DNA from 3 places in the Enterobacter chuandaensis genome. Region 2 is predicted to be linked to each of the others. Evidence: predicted binding sites of a transcription regulator. Region 2 holds the regulator's gene; each other region holds the start of a gene.
The links. The regulator Fur, encoded in region 2, represses iron uptake genes when iron is present. The targets are predictions, from matches to a motif close to ATAATAATGAGAACNACTATCAA.
Positions count from the first base shown of each region.

Region 1: feoA (ferrous iron transporter A) is a predicted target of Fur. The motif match lies at 1,471-1,493, and genes of this name have one in related genera.
Region 3: MX657_RS16300 (Nramp family divalent metal transporter) is a predicted target of Fur. The motif match lies at 1,151-1,173, and genes of this name have one in related genera.

Region 1 is NZ_CP097173.1:4,274,493-4,280,966, reverse strand. It holds gene feoB (Fe(2+) transporter permease subunit FeoB) at 1-1,172, opposite strand, end outside; gene feoA (ferrous iron transporter A) at 1,203-1,430, opposite strand; gene MX657_RS20675 (Tex family protein) at 1,731-4,058, opposite strand; gene greB (transcription elongation factor GreB) at 4,145-4,618, opposite strand; gene ompR (two-component system response regulator OmpR) at 4,848-5,567, shown strand; gene envZ (two-component system sensor histidine kinase EnvZ) at 5,564-6,474, shown strand, end outside.
Region 2 is NZ_CP097173.1:1,366,058-1,372,531, reverse strand. It holds gene ybfE (LexA regulated protein) at 1-172, shown strand, start outside; gene fldA (flavodoxin FldA) at 328-858, shown strand; gene fur (ferric iron uptake transcriptional regulator) at 1,149-1,595, shown strand; gene chiQ (ChiQ/YbfN family lipoprotein) at 1,697-2,023, opposite strand; gene chiP (chitoporin ChiP) at 2,071-3,468, opposite strand; gene glnS (glutamine--tRNA ligase) at 3,916-5,583, opposite strand; gene nagE (N-acetylglucosamine-specific PTS transporter subunit IIBC) at 5,763-6,474, opposite strand, start outside.
Region 3 is NZ_CP097173.1:3,376,182-3,382,655, reverse strand. It holds gene MX657_RS16305 (NupC/NupG family nucleoside CNT transporter) at 1-868, opposite strand, end outside; gene MX657_RS16300 (Nramp family divalent metal transporter) at 1,215-2,453, shown strand; gene MX657_RS16295 (DUF2502 domain-containing protein) at 2,486-2,842, opposite strand; gene mgrA (L-glyceraldehyde 3-phosphate reductase) at 2,970-3,968, opposite strand; gene ipdC (indolepyruvate decarboxylase) at 4,154-5,812, shown strand; gene MX657_RS16280 (ion channel protein) at 5,813-6,474, opposite strand, start outside.

The DNA.
Region 1 (6,474 bases), 1.8 Mb from region 2:
CCCGGCAGGCCCAGCGCCTGCATCAGGCGGTCCATCACGAAGGCGGCGCGCGCCATGTAGCCGGAATCTTCCAGGAACGAGAGGAACAGATACATCATGCCAATCTGCGGCACCAGCGGCAGCACGGTGTTGATACCGCCGCCGATCCCCTGGGCGAGGAAGATGGTTAACCATTCCGGGAAGTGCAGGGTGTAACCTACCCACTGAATACCGTGTACGAAAACGGCGACGGAACCCGCGTCAAAAATTGGCTGCAGCGCACCGCCGATGTTAATGGCGAGCAGGAACATCACGTACATCACCAGCAGGAAGATCGGCAAACCGAGGAAGCGGTTAAGTACAATCTTATCCACCGCCGCCGTAAAGCGGCTGGGTTCTGCGGTAAGCGCGTTACTGACCACGTCGCAAATTGAGGCAATGGCCTGGTAGCGCGCATCGGCGATGTGCAGCGCCGGGTCGTCCAGCTCGTCGCTGAGACGGGCGAGGGCCACGTCCAGCTTATCTGCCGCATGTCCGGCATAGGCGCGGCTATAGATATCCCCTTCCAGCATCTGCAGGCCGAGCCACAGACGCTGTTTCGCAGGCATGCTGTTGTCCATCTCCTGCGCCAGCAGATCGGCTTCGCGCAGCAGGGGCTGGGCGTAGTGCACCAGCTCAACGTCGCGGTTTCCCGCGTGACGGTCAATCGCCAGCTTCAGGGCGTCGATACCGCGAGCGCGCGTTGAGACCAGCGGAACCACCGGACAGCCCAGGCGCGCGGAGAGCGCATCGACGTCGATACGCAGCTTTTGTTTTTCCGCAATGTCGAGCATGTTGAGCGCCACGATGCAGGGGATCCCCAGCTCCAGCAGTTGCAGCGTCAGGTAAAGGTTTCGCTCGAGGTTGGAGGCGTCAACGACGTTAATCAGCAGATCCGCGTCGCCGCCCAAAATGTAATGACAGGCGATCTGCTCATCGAGCGAAGTCTGGGACGAAATCGTGGTTAAGGAGTAGGTGCCGGGAAGGTCAACCAGGGTGACCTGATTGTCCGTTGTCGTGAACTGGCCTTCTTTACGTTCAACCGTCACGCCCGCCCAGTTGCCGACGCGCTGACGCGCCCCCGTCAGCTGGTTAAATAACGTTGTCTTGCCGGAATTAGGATTGCCAATTAAGCCAATAGTTAACTTTTTCATTTTTTTAGACTCACTGAAACCGCTGGCTTGTTATCGGGATAAGGCTTCGACTTCTATTAATGCGAGGTCTTTTTTACGCAGAACCAGATTGACGCGTCGGGTTTCGATATGAACAGGATCGCCTAACGGCGCCACGCGTACGACCTGGAATGACGAGCCCGGCAGCATGCCCAGCGACAGCAGCTTTTGCCGATAGGCTGGGCTAATTTCTCGGGTAAAACCGGTAATTTTCCATGCACTGTCTGGAGTGAATTGCATAATGCCTGATTCCACGAGAGGTTAAATAATCTACACTGCGATGATAATGAGAATAGTTTTTATCAGCAATAATAAAAATGTGACCGGATGTTGTTAATCGTATTAATTTGCGGTCTGCTTGACCTTGCTCAATATTTACGGAATTGAGGTGAAAATAAAAAGAAGGGTATTTGTTAACGAGGTGATAATTCGTGGTTTAAATATGGATATGCAATCGGTTTCATATTTTACGATATAATTTTTCCCTCACCCCGGCCCTCTCCCCTTTGGGGAGAGGGTTAGGGTGAGGGGGGTGTTGCCTTAGCGTTTCTTACCCATCGCCGCCGCCAGCGCATCCATCATTGCGCTGTTGCCCGCAGGCTGTGCGTCACGTCCGCGTGGTTTGGCTTTCGCTGCCGGACGCTGCTGCTCGCGGCCACCGCCGTTGCCGCCACGGCGCGCGTTGGTATCGCCCGGCTGCTCGTCCAGACGCATGGTCAGGGCGATACGCTTGCGCTGCAGATCCACTTCCAGCACTTTCACCTTCACGATGTCGCCCGCTTTGACCACGGTGTGCGGGTCTTCAACGAACTTGTCGGCGAGGGATGAGATATGCACCAGACCGTCCTGGTGCACGCCGATATCGACAAACGCGCCGAAGTTGGTGACGTTGGTCACCGCACCTTCCAGCACCATGCCCGGCAGGAGATCGTTCATGGTCTCGATGCCGTCAGCAAAGGTCGCGGTTTTAAACTCTGGACGCGGATCGCGGCCCGGTTTTTCCAGCTCTTTGATGATATCGGTGACGGTTGGCACGCCAAATTTGTCGTCGGTGAAATCCACCGCTTTCAGGTTGCGCAGCGCGCCGCTGTCGCCCATAAGATCTTTCAGCGCCTGCTGGGTGGCGGCCAGAATGCGCTCCACCACCGGGTACGCTTCCGGGTGAACGGTGGAAGCATCCAGCGGGTTATCGCCGTGGTTGATGCGCAGGAAGCCCGCGCACTGCTCAAAGGCTTTTGGCCCCAGGCGACTTACCTTCAGCAGTTGCTGACGGTTCTGGAACTGGCCGTTCTCATCGCGCCAGGCGACGATGTTCTGCGCCATCATGCGGGTTAAGCCCGCCACGCGGGTCAGCAGGGGAACGGAAGCGGTGTTCAGATCCACGCCGACGGCGTTTACGCAGTCTTCCACCACCGCATCCAGCTTGCGCGCCAGCTGAGTCTGGCTCACGTCGTGCTGGTACTGGCCCACGCCGATAGATTTTGGATCGATCTTCACCAGCTCCGCCAGCGGATCCTGCAGGCGGCGTGCGATAGAAACCGCACCGCGAAGGGAAACGTCCAGGTCCGGGAACTCCTGCGCCGCCAGCTCGGATGCGGAATAGACGGATGCCCCCGCTTCGCTGACGATCACTTTCTGTGCCGTCACTTTCGGGAACTGCTTCTGCACGTCGAGGTAGAAACGCTCGGTTTCACGGGACGCCGTGCCGTTACCGATGGCAACCAGCTCCACGTTGTACTTCTCGCACAGCGCCGCCACCACGACGGCGGCTTTCGCTGCCTGCCCGGTATGCGGATAAATGGTATCGGTCGCCACCAGCTTGCCGGTGCCGTCAACCACTGCGACCTTCACGCCGGTACGCAGGCCCGGATCGAGACCCATGGTGGCGCGCAGGCCCGCAGGGGCAGCCATCAGCAGGTCGTGCAGGTTACGGGCGAAGACGTTAATCGCTTCATCTTCGGCGCGCTCGCGCACGGTGCCCATCAGCTCGGTTTCCAGATGCATCAGCACCTTGATGCGCCAGGTCCAGCTCACCACGCCTTTGCGCCAGCTGTCCGCCGGGGCGTTGTTCAGGCGCAGGCCAAGATGGTCGATGATGATCTGCTCGCAGTGGCTCTCTTTCGGCGGCTCGTCAAACTGCGGGTCGGCGTTCAGGGAGAGCTGGAGCACGCCTTCGTTGCGGCCGCGGAACATCGCCAGCGCGCGGTGTGAAGGGGTGGTTGAAATCGGTTCGTGGTGATCGAAGTAGTCGCGGAATTTCGCGCCTTCTTCCTCTTTACCTGCGACGACGGTAGAGACGATGTGGGCGTTCTTCCACAGATAATCACGCACTTTGGCGAGCAGTGCGGCGTCTTCGGCGAAGCGCTCCATCAGAATGTAGCGCGCGCCGTCCAGAGCGGCCTTGGTATCGGCGACGCCTTTGTCGGCGTCGATGAATTTCGCCGCTTCGGTATCCGGGTCGTGAGAAGGCTCGTTCCACAGCAGATCGGCCAGCGGCTCAAGGCCCGCTTCAATCGCAATCTGCCCGCGGGTGCGGCGCTTCGGTTTGTAGGGCAGATAGAGATCTTCGAGTTCGGTTTTGCTCAGGGTGCCGTTAATGGCGCTTTCCAGCTCGCTGGTCAGCTTGCCCTGTTCGCCGATGGATTTGAGGATTGCCTGACGTCGGTCTTCCAGTTCGCGCAGATAGCCCAGACGGGTCTCCAGGTTACGCAACTGCGTGTCATCCAGACCGCCGGTGACTTCCTTACGATAACGTGCAATAAACGGCACGGTGTTCCCTTCATCAAGCAGGCGAACGGCAGCTTCTACCTGTTCGGCTCTGGCCTGAAGTTCACCCGCAATAATGCGGCAGAGCGAATCTTTCATCATGGCTTTATCATCTTGTGGGTCAAAAATCAGGGGATAGTTATACGGGCTGACATGGCAAAATGCCAGCCGGGGAGGGCGCTCTCGGACTATTTTACGTAGACGATCTCATTGACATACCAGCTGGCTTCACCGGCGGGGGTCTGAACGACGGCCAGGTCACCCACTTCTTTTTTCAGCAGCGCGCGGGCCATCGGGGAGTCGATAGAGATGTAATCCTTACGACCGAAAATTTCATCGTAACCGACGATGCGAAAACGCAGGGTATCACCGTCATCGTTTTCTATCTCCACCCACGCGCCGAAGAACACTTTGCCCTCCTGCTGCGGGGAGTAATCGACAATTTTGAGATTTTCGAGGCACTTGGTCAGGTAGCGTACCCGGCGGTCGATCTCACGCAGTCGCTTTTTGTTGTACTGATAGTCCGCATTTTCGCTGCGATCGCCCAGGCTGGCCGCCCAGGTCACCTTTTTGGTCACTTCAGGACGCTCTTCGCGCCAGAGGTAATCCATCTCTTTTTTAAGTTTTTCGTACCCTTCGCGGGTGATCAGGGGCGTTTTCATGGTGAAGCCTTTGCTGCCGGTTTTCTGTCTTTGCGCACAATACGTACCACACAGTGTAACAGACAGGAATAATAATGATTTATGTGATGAAATGAGCAGATAAGCTGCTGTTAAATATGCTTTGTAACAATTTCGACTAGAATTTATACCAGAATTCGCTGGTCGAATACGTGCACTTTTTTAGAATACGCTGTTACAAAGACTATCCGAACCTTTGGGAGTACACACAATGCAAGAGAACTACAAAATTCTGGTCGTGGATGACGACATGCGCCTGCGCGCGCTGCTTGAGCGTTATCTGACCGAGCAGGGCTTCCAGGTTCGTAGCGTCGCGAACGCTGAGCAGATGGATCGTCTGCTGACCCGTGAATCTTTCCATCTGATGGTCCTTGACCTGATGCTGCCTGGCGAAGACGGGCTTTCCATCTGCCGACGTCTGCGCAGCCAGAGCAACCCGATGCCAATCATCATGGTGACGGCGAAGGGTGAAGAGGTTGACCGTATTGTAGGCCTCGAAATCGGCGCGGACGACTATATTCCTAAACCGTTTAACCCGCGCGAACTGCTGGCGCGTATTCGCGCCGTGCTGCGCCGTCAGGCGAACGAGCTGCCGGGCGCGCCGTCGCAGGAAGAAGCCGTCATTGCCTTCGGCAAGTTCAAGCTGAACCTTGGCACCCGTGAGATGTTCCGTGAAGATGAGCCAATGCCGCTCACCAGCGGAGAGTTTGCCGTACTGAAAGCGCTGGTCAGCCACCCGCGCGAGCCGCTTTCCCGCGACAAGCTGATGAACCTGGCGCGCGGTCGCGAATATTCCGCAATGGAACGCTCCATCGACGTGCAGATCTCCCGCCTGCGCCGCATGGTGGAAGAAGATCCGGCGCATCCTCGCTATATTCAGACCGTATGGGGTCTGGGCTACGTGTTCGTCCCGGACGGCTCTAAAGCATGAGGCGAATGCGCTTCTCGCCGCGAAGCTCGTTTGCCCGCACCCTGTTACTGATCGTCACCCTGCTGTTCGTCAGCCTGGTGACGACCTACCTGGTGGTGCTGAACTTTGCGATCCTGCCGAGCCTCCAGCAGTTTAATAAGGTCCTGGCCTACGAAGTGCGTATGCTGATGACCGATAAGCTGCAGCTGGAGGACGGCACGCAGCTGGTTGTTCCCCCGGCGTTTCGCCGTGAAATCTACCGTGAGCTGGGCATTTCGCTCTATTCCAATGAAGCGGCAGAAGACGCTGGCCTGCGTTGGGCGCAGCACTATGAATTCCTCAGCCAGCAGATGGCGCAGCAGCTAGGTGGCCCAACGGAAGTGCGCGTTGAGGTCAACAAAAGCTCGCCCGTCGTCTGGCTGAAAACCTGGCTGTCACCCAATATCTGGGTGCGCGTTCCGCTGACCGAAATCCATCAGGGCGACTTCTCGCCGCTGTTCCGCTACACCCTGGCGATTATGCTGCTGGCGATAGGCGGCGCGTGGCTGTTTATCCGTATCCAGAACCGACCGCTGGTCGACCTGGAGCACGCGGCGCTGCAGGTCGGTAAAGGCATTATTCCACCCCCACTGCGCGAGTATGGCGCCTCTGAAGTGCGTTCAGTAACGCGCGCGTTTAACCATATGGCGGCAGGCGTGAAGCAGCTGGCTGACGACCGTACGCTGCTGATGGCGGGGGTCAGTCATGACCTGCGCACGCCGCTGACGCGTATTCGCCTGGCGACGGAGATGATGGGGGAAGAGGACGGTTATCTCGCCGAGTCCATCAACAAGGACATCGAAGAGTGTAATGCCATCATCGAGCAGTTCATTGACTACCTGCGTACCGGGCAGGAGATGCCGATGGAGATGGCGGATCTGAACGCGGT
Region 2 (6,474 bases):
CAATCAGCTTAAACGCGATAAAAATCGTGGGCTTAAGCGTGTCGAACTGAAGCTCAACGCCGACGCGGTCGATGCGCTTAATGAACTGGCGGAGGCGCGTAATATCAGCCGCAGCGAGCTCATTGAAGAGATGTTGATCGCCCAGCTAGAGACGTTGCGCAGCCAGGCATAAGTCTGAAAATCCCCTTTATCGCCCTTTTCATGTAGCACAGAGTGCAGTCCTGCGCGATAGCTGTTTCCGCAGGGTTGCCTGTTCTGCTATTATTGCCCTTATCCGTGGACAATTTGCGCCACCATACCATTAAGTTTCAAGAGGTTATTTTACTCATGGCAATCATCGGCATTTTCTTCGGCAGTGATACCGGCAATACCGAAAATATCGCAAAAAACATTCAGAAACAGCTCGGTAAAGACGTTGCTGATGTGCATGACATCGCCAAGAGCAGCAAAGAAGATCTCGAGGGCTATGACATCCTGCTGCTGGGTATTCCTACCTGGTACTACGGTGAAGCCCAGTGCGACTGGGATGATTTCTTCCCGACGCTGGAAGAGGTGGACTTCAACGGCAAGCTGGTTGCCCTGTTCGGTTGTGGCGATCAGGAAGACTACGCCGAGTACTTCTGTGACGCGCTGGGCACCATCCGCGACATCATTGAGCCACGCGGTGCAGCAATTGTCGGTCACTGGCCAACGGCGGGTTACCACTTTGAAGCCTCTAAAGGTCTGGCAGATGATGACCACTTCGTTGGCCTGGCCATCGATGAAGACCGTCAGCCAGAGTTGACCGCAGAGCGTGTTGAAAAATGGGTTAAGCAGGTTCGTGAAGAACTGCACCTGGATGACATTCTGAACGCCTGATTTTTTTCGCGGCGCGACTCCGGTTGCGCCCGTTTTCCAGGTAAAACCGATTAAATTAATTGCTACAAACTTTTAACTTTTTCGCCCAGACCTGTACAATGTCTCCCTGGTAAAATGTGGTTTCCATTGAGCAAGTTTGTTGGTGATACCCCATTTTTATAAGCATACTTTGCCTGAGACTTGCAGTTTTCATTTAGCCATGGCAGTTCTATAATGAGACGCATTATCCAAGGTGCATTTTCTGTCACTTCCTCCAGAAGTGAATCGTTTAGCAACAGGACAGATTCCGCATGACTGACAACAATACCGCATTAAAGAAGGCTGGCCTGAAAGTAACGCTTCCTCGGTTAAAAATCCTTGAAGTGCTTCAGGGTCCAGACAATCACCATGTCAGTGCGGAAGACCTCTATAAACGTCTTATCGACATGGGTGAAGAGATTGGGCTGGCCACCGTTTATCGCGTGCTGAACCAGTTTGATGACGCGGGCATTGTTACCCGTCATAATTTCGAAGGCGGTAAATCTGTTTTCGAACTGACCCAGCAGCAGCACCACGATCACCTGATCTGCCTCGATTGCGGCAAGGTCATTGAATTCAGCGATGATTCTATCGAAGCGCGTCAGCGTGAAATCGCAGCCCGTCATGGCATCCGCCTGACCAACCACAGCCTGTACCTTTACGGTCACTGCGCTGAAGGTGATTGCCGCGAGAATGAACACGCGCACGACGCAAAATAAGTCAGCGTTCATACTCTGAGCCAGCCGAAAGGTTGGCTTTTTTTTGCCTTTTTTGGGCAATAAAAAGCCCGGTAGCGCAGCGCCACCGGGCGTAAAGTAACTTATTTATTGTTATTGCGTATCTCGTTCCAGATCTTATCGCAACGCTTTGCGACTTCCTGATCGTTACCGGTTTTACGCGCCTGGATACAGGCCTGGTAATCCATCACGCGAATATTCTCCTGCGTTGCAAACTGCTCATGCGCTTTCTCTTTCTTCAGCACATTTAGCACGTTCTGACAGGCTTCAATTTTCTCCGGCGATCCTTCCGCACTATTAATACAGGCGCTATACGCCTCCTTCAGACGGGAGTCCTCTTTTGGCGCCTGAGTCTGCGTGCACGCCACCAGCCCTGATGCCAACAGCGCGACGATTACGATTTTTTTCATCATGTGCACTCTCCATACCGGCAGGAGTCACCCCGCCGGTGCGTTCATCAGAAGATAGTGAATGGGGCGATAACCATGAATTTCACGTCACGTTCATCCTGGAAGATGTTGCCGTAACCGCCCGCGTAGCTTGGGATATCGGAGTGGTTGTCATACTGCGTGAAGTGCAGTTTGAACATCGTGCCTTTCGCGCGGCCATCCTGCAGGGTGTAGATAGCATCCAGGCTGTAGGAGGACTCTTTCAGGCGATAGTTTGGATCGTAGTACGCATCCGGCGTAGCCATATCGGCAGGTTTTGCGTCCCAGGCGTAAGCGTAAGAAGCGCCCACTGCCCAGCCCGGCAGGTTCCAGTTTTTCAGGTCATACATGGCGCCGAAGAAGACCGCTTTTTCGCCGTCGGCGTTGAAGTCAGAGCGGTTATCCCACCAGATATCAAGACGGCCGTTAGATGAGGCATAGGTTGGGGTCATACGCTGCAGGAAGTAGCCCTGCTGCCCTTCCGCCTTCACCCATGTGCCTTCCAGGCGTAAATCAACCTGGCCAACCTTGTAGCCGAAGGTCAACGCCTGCAGCCACGCGGTGCCGTTATAAATGTCATTTACACTGCCATCGCTGACTTTATCGCGCGTACCGTAGAACTGATAGCTGGTGCTCAGCGGGCTACCGGCGATATCAAATTTGTAGCTGGCTTTAGCAAAATACTGATCGATATAGCCTTCGGCCTGGCCAAATGCGGCTTCCAGAACCAAATCGTTTTTAAAGTCGTACTTCGCGCCCAGCGAGTGGAGGTATTCGACTTTGGTTTTCTTATCGTTCTGGTAGAACTTATCCATCTCAATGTGCCACGGCGCTTTGTACTCGTTGGTCCACATATAGGAGAAGCTCAACGCACCCGCATCACCATAGTCAAAGTTAGCCCCTGCTTCTGCACCCTGGTAAGTGCCCGGCATAAAGCTCCAGTGCGGCGCTAACAGCGTCTGGCCAGTTGGCTGAATATAGCCCCCACGCGCCCAGACCGGGCCGTATTTAAATTTCGCTGCGGCCTTATAAAGGCTGATACCACTTTTATCCCCGGACCAGTCTTCATCGTAGGCTTTATTGCTGGAGGAGAACGCAATTTCGTTCGGGTGACCGCTATCGCCGTTTTCAGCCATTTCAATCGCGGTAAATGCGGCAATATCCAGACCGAACATATCGGCGGCATAGCCTGACTGGAAGTCCAGGTTGGCGTTCCAGGTAGAATGAGAGAGGTTAGTTTTGTATTTATCTTCAGTGACGTCTTTACGGTCACGCTCACGCTGCCAGTAATAAATACCGCCCGTAAGGGTAGAATCTTCGATGAAACCTGCTGCTTTCGCCTCTGGCACAACCACCAGGCCCGACATTGCTGTCACACCGGCGATAGCCAGCGCCAGCGCACTACGTTTGCCACTGAACGTACGCATAGATTATTCCTCTTTGACGAATTAAAACGCCTTAAACGGCGAAAAACAGAAAAGACCAAATGGTCAGGGGTAGTTATAAATACCCTCGAATTAACTACCGTCTTTAGGTTATTTTTCGCGACGCGAATTATCAATGCTTTTCAGTGGGCAAAAGTCAGGATTATGACGAAGTGCACATAATTGGTAGTGGTTTGTAACATTTAGCGCGAGGCGAGGTTTGGCGGGGCAAGGCGTTAATTTCTGGAGGATAAAACCGTTAAATTTCGCTAATTTCAACTTATTCCGGACTGGTGAAAATATACAAACTTTTTTTTGAAAAATAAGTAGCACCGCATTGACCTGAAATTTCAGCCAGACCTATTTTAGCTCCGCTATAACGATATGATCATTCAATAAAAAAACGCCGCAATAAGCGGCGTTTGTTTCTCATTGACCAGAGCAGCAATATTATTCGCCGATCTTCGTCCAGGTATCACGCAGGCCTACGGTGCGGTTAAATACCGGTTTTTCAGCGGTGCTGTAACGGCTGTCCAGGCAGAAGTAACCTTCACGCTCGAACTGGAACGCTTTGCCCGCTTCAGCCGCTTTAAGCGATGGCTCCGCATAACCCTGTTTGATTACCAGCGATTCCGGGTTGATGGTTGCCAGGAAGTCTTCCGCTGCGCCCGGGTTAGGCACGCTGAACAGACGATCGTACAGACGAATTTCAACCGGCAGCGCGTGGGAAGCGCTCACCCAGTGGATAACGCCTTTCACCTTGCGGCCATCCGCCGGATCTTTGCTCAGCGTTTCAGCATCATAAGAGCAGAAGATGGTGGTGATATTCCCTTCTGCATCTTTCTCTACGCGCTCGGCTTTGATGACGTAGGCGTTACGCAGACGCACTTCTTTACCCAGCACCAGACGCTTGTACTGCTTGTTGGCCTCTTCGCGGAAGTCAGCACGGTCGATCCAGATTTCACCGCTGAACGGCACGTCACGGCTTCCCATTTCCGGTTTGTTCGGATGGTTAGGCATGGAGACCAGTTCACTTCCACCCTGCGGGTAGTTTTCGATAACCAGCTTAACCGGATCGATAACCGCCATTGCACGCGGGGCGTTTTCGTTGAGGTCTTCACGAATGCAGGATTCCAGAGACGCCATTTCGATGGTGTTATCCTGCTTGGTCACGCCGATGCGTTTGCAGAACTCACGAATAGAGGCGGCAGTGTAACCACGACGGCGCAGACCAGAGATGGTTGGCATACGCGGGTCGTCCCAGCCTTCAACGTGCTTGTCGGTCACCAGCAGGTTCAGCTTACGCTTGGACATCACGGTGTATTCCAGATTCAGACGAGAGAACTCGTACTGGCGCGGATGCACAGGAATGGTGATGTTATCCAGCACCCAGTCGTACAGACGACGGTTGTCCTGGAACTCCAGCGTACACAGGGAGTGCGTAATGCCTTCCAGCGCATCGCTGATGCAGTGGGTGAAGTCGTACATCGGGTAGATGCACCACTTGTTGCCGGTCTGGTGGTGTTCTGCGAACTTAATGCGGTACAGCACCGGATCGCGCATCACGATGAACGGCGATGCCATGTCGATTTTGGCACGCAGGCACGCTTTGCCTTCTTCGAAGCCACCAGCACGCATTTTTTCAAACAGCGCCAGATTCTCTTCCACGCTGCGATCGCGGAACGGGCTGTTTTTGCCCGGCGCGGTCAGCGTACCGCGGTATTCGCGGATCTCATCGGCAGACAGCTCGTCGACATACGCCAGGCCTTTGTTGATCAGTTCCACCGCATAGGCATACAGCTGATCAAAATAGTCAGATGAGTAGCAGATATCGCCAGACCAGTTGAAGCCCAGCCATTGCACGTCGTTTTTAATGGACTCAACGTATTCGATGTCTTCTTTTACTGGGTTGGTGTCATCGAAACGCAGGTTGCACTGGCCCTGGTAGTCTTGCGCAATACCAAAGTTCAGGCAGATCGATTTCGCGTGACCAATGTGCAGGTAACCGTTCGGCTCCGGCGGGAAACGCGTATGGACTGTGGTGTGCTTACCACTGGCCAGATCTTCATCGATGATCTGACGAATAAAGTTACTCGGGCGGGCTTCTGCCTCACTCATCGTGGATTCCTCAAAGCGTAAACAACGTATAACGGCGTATGATCTTATAAGCCGGACGTAGTGACAACCCTTAGTTACGGAAAATACGTATCAGATGAAAATAATGGGGGCGTTTGCTGCAAAAAAAAGCGGCGGAGGATATCCCCCGCCGCTTAAGGCATGACTCTACTCAGGAGCGATTACTTGCCTTTAATCTCATACAGTGGTGTCTGACCCGCAACCACCTGACCTTTTGCCTGGAGTACCAGACCGCTAAAGTCGTCGATGTTGCTGCACACAACCGGGCTAATCATCGAACGCGCGTTGGCGTTCAGGAAGTCCAGATCCATTTCCAGAATCGGCTGACCGGCCACCACTTCGGCACCCTCTTCCACCAGGCGAGTAAAGCCCTGACCGTTCAGCGCAACGGTATCGATACCCATATGGACAACGATCTCCGCGCCTTTTTCGGTTTCGAGGCAGAACGCGTGGTTAGTGTTGAAGATTTTCACGATGGTACCAGCCGCCGGAGACACAACGGTTTTGTCCGTTGGCTTCACCGCCACGCCGTCACCGACCGCTTTGCTGGCGAACGCTTCGTCAGGAACCTGCTCAAGCGCAACCACGTCACCGGTGACAGGAGAAACCAGCGCAGCGATGGTCACCGCGTTTGGCACCGCCTTCGGTTTTGCAGCCGCTGGCGCAGCGGCAGGTGCGGCAGAAGCTTCTGCAGCAGCTACCGGACCGGTGGTTTTCATGGCGTTAGCAATTTTCTCAGCCACGAAGCCGACGATGATCTGCACGCTGGTTTTGTTCAGGCGGATAACGCCAGAAGCACCCAGACGTTTTGCCAGCGCTTCGTTCACCAGAGAAGAGTCTTTCACGTTCAGACGCAGACGAGTGATACAGGCA
Region 3 (6,474 bases), 2.0 Mb from region 2:
CAGGGTAGAAGATGTAGCCCAGGATGCCCTGGAAGGAGATGCCCAGCACAGCGGCGAACAGGGCGTTCAGTGCGGAGATCAGGGCGATAAAGCCGATCAGCATCGCGGCAACAATAATCGCCACTTTGAAACCTGCCAGAATGTACTCGCCCAGCATTTCGAAGAAGCTCTGGCCTTCATGCAGGTTTGACATCTGAATATTCTCTTCGCTGGCGTCAACGCGGTACGGGTTGATCAGCGACAGAACGATAAAGGTGCTGAACATGTTCAGAACCAGCGCAGCAACGACATATTTTGGCTCCAGCATGGTCATATACGCGCCCACGATAGACATGGATACGGTAGACATTGCGGTTGCCGCCATGGTGTACATGCGGTTACGGGACATTTTGCCGAGAATATCTTTATACGCGATGAAGTTCTCAGACTGACCGAGGATCAGGGAGCTTACGGCGTTGAAAGATTCCAGCTTGCCCATGCCGTTTACTTTGGATAACAGAAAACCAATGCCACGAATGACGAACGGCAGAACGCGGATGTGTTGCAGAATACCAATCAGCGCGGAGATGAAGACGATTGGGCACAGCACCTTCAGGAAGAAGAATGCCAGACCTTCGTCGTTCATTTTACCGAAGACAAAGTTGGTCCCTTCGTTGGCGAATCCGAGCAGTTTTTCGAACATTTCGGAGAAGCCTTTCACGAAGCCGAGGCCTACGTTGGAGTTCAGGAAGAACCACGCAAGTAAAACTTCAATGACCAGCAGTTGGACAACATAACGAATACGAATTTTTTTGCGGTCTGTGCTGACCAGCAATGCAAGTGCAGTAACGACAACAAGTGCCAGGACAAAATGAAGGACGCGGTCCATATTTGCTCCAAATATGAGGCAGGTTTAATTTTCGTGCACATTCTATGTAACAAGCGAAAAGAAAACGAGATCAAGGGCACACTATAGTTACATCCTGTGACGAGTCTCAAAATTAGTGATCCACAATACATTTTTGTTATGTTAGGTAAATGAGTGAAAAGTTAAGTTTGTGTGCTACGCTTCACAAATGACCGTGCATTTTCACATTCTGTGATGTCGCGCCACCTGCCCATCTATTGTTCTTAGCTATCAGAGAAATCATTTTAAACTTCCCGAATGATCTTGATAATCATTCTCATTTTGATAGCATTAAACATAGCAAAGGCTATATTTCCAGAGGCAGATGATGACAAACAGTCGCGTAGAGGGTAGCAGTGGCAGAGCAGCGCGCAAGTTGCGGTTCGCGTTAATGGGACCTGCGTTCATTGCTGCCATCGGCTATATCGATCCGGGTAATTTTGCGACCAATATTCAGGCCGGGGCCAGCTTCGGCTATAAGCTGCTGTGGGTGGTCGTCTGGGCAAACCTGATGGCGATGCTGATTCAGATGCTTTCTGCAAAACTGGGGATTGCCACGGGTAAAAACCTGGCGGAGCAAATTCGTGACCACTATCCGCGTCCGGCGGTGTGGCTCTACTGGGTTCAGGCGGAAATCATCGCCATGGCAACCGATCTCGCTGAATTTATCGGGGCGGCGATCGGTTTTAAGCTGATTCTGGGCGTGTCGCTGTTACAGGGGGCGGTCCTGACGGGGATTGCCACATTCCTGATCCTGATGTTACAGCGTAGGGGGCAAAAACCGCTGGAGAAGGTCATTGGCGGCCTGCTGCTGTTTGTTGCTGCGGCCTATATTGTCGAGCTCGTTTTCTCGCAGCCGAACCTGGCGCAGCTTGGGAAAGGGATGGTCATTCCCAGCCTGCCAACGTCAGAAGCGGTATTTCTCGCCGCCGGTGTGCTTGGGGCGACCATCATGCCGCATGTTATTTATCTCCACTCTTCGCTGACCCAGCACCTTCACGGCGGTACGCGTAAAGAACGCTACTCGGCAACCAAATGGGATGTGGCTATCGCCATGACCATTGCGGGTTTCGTGAATCTGGCGATGATGGCCACCGCAGCTGCAGCTTTCCACTTTAACGGTCATACTGGCGTCGCCGATCTCGACCAGGCTTACCTCACGCTGGAGCCGTTATTGAGCCATGCTGCCGCCACGATATTTGGGCTGAGCCTGGTAGCCGCCGGTCTCTCCTCCACGGTGGTGGGGACGCTGGCAGGGCAGGTGGTGATGCAGGGATTTGTTCGCTTCCATATTCCATTGTGGGTGCGTCGTTCTGTCACCATGCTTCCGTCGTTTATCGTGATTCTGATGGGGCTCGATCCAACACGAATTCTGGTGATGAGCCAGGTGCTGCTAAGCTTTGGCATCGCGCTGGCGCTGGTACCGCTGCTGATTTTTACCAGCAACAAAAACCTGATGGGCGATCTGGTTAACACGACGCGGGTAAAACGGGCCGGGTGGGCCATCGTGGTGGTGGTCGTAGCGCTAAACCTGTGGTTGTTGATTGGCACAGCGCTCGGGTTATAAAAGAAAAAGGAGCCGGGTGGCTCCTTTTTGCATTAATGATGACCGTGGCCGTGGCCGTGACCACCTCGTCCTTTTCCGCCGTGACCCCAGCCGCCGCGGCGGTCGTCACGATCGTTCCAGCCTTCGCGATAGCCGCGTTCATAGGCGTTGTTTTTATACCAGCCACGATGCAGGCCGTTATCGTGCCTGCGCCAGCGGTCACCACGCCATTCATAATGACGGTTCCAGTAGTCACGGTCGCGCCAATAGCCACCGTCCCAGTATCTGCCGTAGTCGTCACGATCGCCAATTTGTAATTTTACTGATGGCAACAGGGTGATTTCGCCCGCAGTGGCGACGAGCGGGGCCGAAGCCAGTAATACCGCTGCAAGAATCAGTGACCTGAACATACTCTATCTCCTTCACGATCGGGGCCTTTGTGGAGCCTGTTAACGCAATATTACGAGTTGGTAAAGGCTCGTTTCATCGCCTCAACTCCGAATTCCTGAATGAGAGCACTTTTTGCTAAAAGTGGATTTATTTTGAACTGCTCAGGATCTGATCGATTAGAGAAAGTTCTTCCGCGGTAAACTGGCGGTTTTCCAGCATACCCACGGCATCATCAATCTGAGCCGTTTTGCTGGCCCCGATCAGCACCGACGTGACTTCCTCATGGCGTAACACCCAGGCGAGCGCCATCTGCGACAGCTTCTGACCACGACTTTCCGCCAGGGCGTTTAGCTTACGTACCTTCTCCAGTTTCTCCTCGGTGATCTGATCCGGGTTAAGGAACTGACTGCCGCTTGCTGCGCGAGAGTCTGCGGGAATACCGTTCAGATAGCGGTTGGTCAATTGCCCGCCTGCCAGCGGCGAGAAGGGTATGCAGCCGACCCCTTTTTCCTGCAGAACATCCAGCAAACCCTCTTCCGGCGCACGTTCGAACATCGAGTATTTCGGCTGGTGGATCAGGCAGGGCGTGCCCAGATCGTTCAGGATATCAATCGCTTTTCGCGCCAGCTCGGCAGGATAGTTGGATAAACCGACATACAGGGCTTTTCCCTGACGCACCAGATGGTCAAGCGCTTTCATGGTTTCCTGCAGCGGCGTCTCCGGGTCAGGACGGTGGTGATAGAAGATATCGACATACTCCAGACCCGTGCGTTTCAGGCTTTGATCGAGGCTCGCCAGCAGGTATTTACGTGAGCCCCAGTCGCCGTAAGGGCCATCCCACATGGTATATCCCGCCTTCGTGGAGACGATCAGCTCGTCGCGCCAGGGCAGAAAATCCTCCTGCAAAATACGGCCGAAATTACGTTCGGCCGACCCCGGCGGGGGACCATAGTTATTGGCAAGGTCGAAATGTGTAATACCCAGATCGAACGCGCGCTGTAAAAGTTGACGGCTGTTTTCGATAAGCGTGGCGTCACCAAAATTATGCCACAGTCCCAGCGAGACCGCGGGCAACCTGAGTCCGCTTCGCCCGCAGCGGCGATACTGCATTGTCTGATAACGATTTTTGTCCGGCTGATAACCCATTCGTAGGACCCCTCGTACTGAAGATAAAAAACAGTGTATGCGTTTACATTAACGTGAAAAAAAGCAGCATAGCCCAGCATTTTTTGTAAAGCATTCTTTCCATACTCTTCTTGTCGCCAATTCTGGACAGTCATCACGCTTATTTAATACTCAAGGTGAGGTCAACATTAGAAGGATACCTGTTTATGCGTACCCCATACTGCGTCGCCGATTACCTGCTGGACCGTCTTACAGATTGTGGAGCCGATCATCTGTTTGGCGTGCCGGGCGACTATAACCTGCAGTTTCTCGACCACGTGATAGACAGCCCGGATATCTGCTGGGTGGGCTGTGCCAACGAGTTAAACGCCTCTTATGCCGCTGACGGATACGCCCGATGCAAGGGCTTCGCCGCGCTGCTGACAACATTCGGCGTCGGAGAGTTAAGTGCCATGAACGGCATTGCGGGCAGCTATGCTGAGCACGTTCCGGTGCTGCATATTGTTGGCGCGCCGGGGATGGCGTCACAGCAAAGAGGGGAACTGCTGCACCATACGCTGGGCGATGGGGAGTTCCGTCATTTCTACCATATGAGCGAGCCGATTACCGTCGCGCAGGCGATCCTGACCGAACAAAACGCCTGTTATGAAATCGACAGGGTACTGACCACCATGCTCCGGGAGCGCCGTCCTGGCTACCTGATGTTGCCTGCCGATGTGGCAAAAAAAGCGGCCACACAGCCTGTAAACGCTCTCACACTTCGGCATGCGCATGCTGACAGCGCCTGCCTGAAAGCGTTCAGGGACGCTGCGGAGCGTCAACTGGTAGCCAGTAAGCGTACCGCGCTGTTAGCGGATTTTCTTGTCCTGCGCCACGGGCTGAAGCATGCGCTACAGAAGTGGGTGAAGGACGTGCCGATGGCGCATGCCACCATGCTGATGGGCAAAGGCATATTCGACGAACGTAACGCTGGTTTTTACGGTACCTACAGCGGTTCGGCCAGTGCCGGCCCGGTAAAAGAGGCGATAGAGGGGGCGGACACGGTGCTGTGTATCGGCACCCGTTTTACCGATACCCTGACGGCCGGGTTTACCCATCAGTTAACGCTGGCGCAGACGATAGAAGTCCAGCCTCATGCCGCCCGCGTCGGCGATATCTGGTTTACCGGCATCCCGATGGTGCAGGCCATTGAAACGCTGCTGGAGCTGTGTAAACAGCATGTGCATGTTAAGCCTGTTCCGGCATCGCAAAGCGCGATGAATTTCCCGCAGCCGGACGGCTCGCTTACGCAGGAGAATTTCTGGCAGACGCTGCAAACGTTTATTCGCCCGGGAGACATCATCCTGGCCGATCAGGGCACCTCGGCCTTCGGTGCGATTGATCTGCGTTTGCCTGCCGACGTGAATTTTATCGTCCAGCCGCTGTGGGGCTCGATCGGCTACACCCTGGCCGCGGCGTTCGGGGCGCAAACGGCATGCCCGAACCGGCGCGTGATTGTGCTGACGGGGGATGGCGCGGCACAGCTGACCATTCAGGAGCTCGGGTCAATGTTGCGTGATAAACAACATCCCATCATTCTGGTGCTCAACAACGAAGGATACACGGTGGAAAGGGCGATCCACGGGCCGGAACAGCGCTACAACGACATTGCGCTATGGAACTGGACGCAAATCCCGCAGGCCCTGAGCCTTGATCCTCAGGCCCAGTGCTGGCGGGTCAGTGAAGCGGAGCAGCTGGCGGACGTGCTTGAAAAAGTAGCGCACCACGAGCGGCTCTCGCTGATTGAGGTGATGCTGCCAAAAGCCGATATCCCACCGCTGCTGGGAGCCATTACCAAAGCGCTGGAAGCGCGCAATAGCGTCTGATTACTTATCGTTTCGCCAGGCCATCATCATCGGTTTGCCCGCCAGCAGGAGCCAGGCGGGCAACATCACGATGCAGAGCAGCGGGAACAGCGTCGAATCCGGCACTACCACCGCCGCCATAAACAGGCTCAGCCATGCATCCCGCGTCACCACCAGTACCAGCCCCAGAATTGAGCAGGAAACGGTAATCGCCGCCGGCACCGCGTCGACGTGCTCGTGCAGCATCAGCCCCAGCGCCACGCCGACAAACACCGCCGGGAAGATGCGCCCGCCGCGGAAACCGCACGCGGCAGCGACGACCAGCGCCGCCAGTTTGATGACGGCAAACAGCAGATAGTCAGAGACGCTAAACACCTGGCTGAAGGCCAGCTGCTGCATCTCGTCCAGACCTTTGAACATGGTCACCGTTCCGCCAATCGTCCCTAAAACACCGAGGATTAATCCCCCCGTTCCCAGAATCAATACCGGATGTTTGAGTTTATGCACCAGTCGGTGCAGGCGCGGAAGACACCATACCGCCACCATTCCCAGTGCGATAGCGATCGCGACGACGATGGCGCCGCTGAATATATCTGCAATCTGCATCTCTCCGTAGTGCGGCAGGGAGAGGGAGAAATGGGGATGGAAAAACAGGCTTGTCGTCAGCGCGCCGGCAGCCGCTG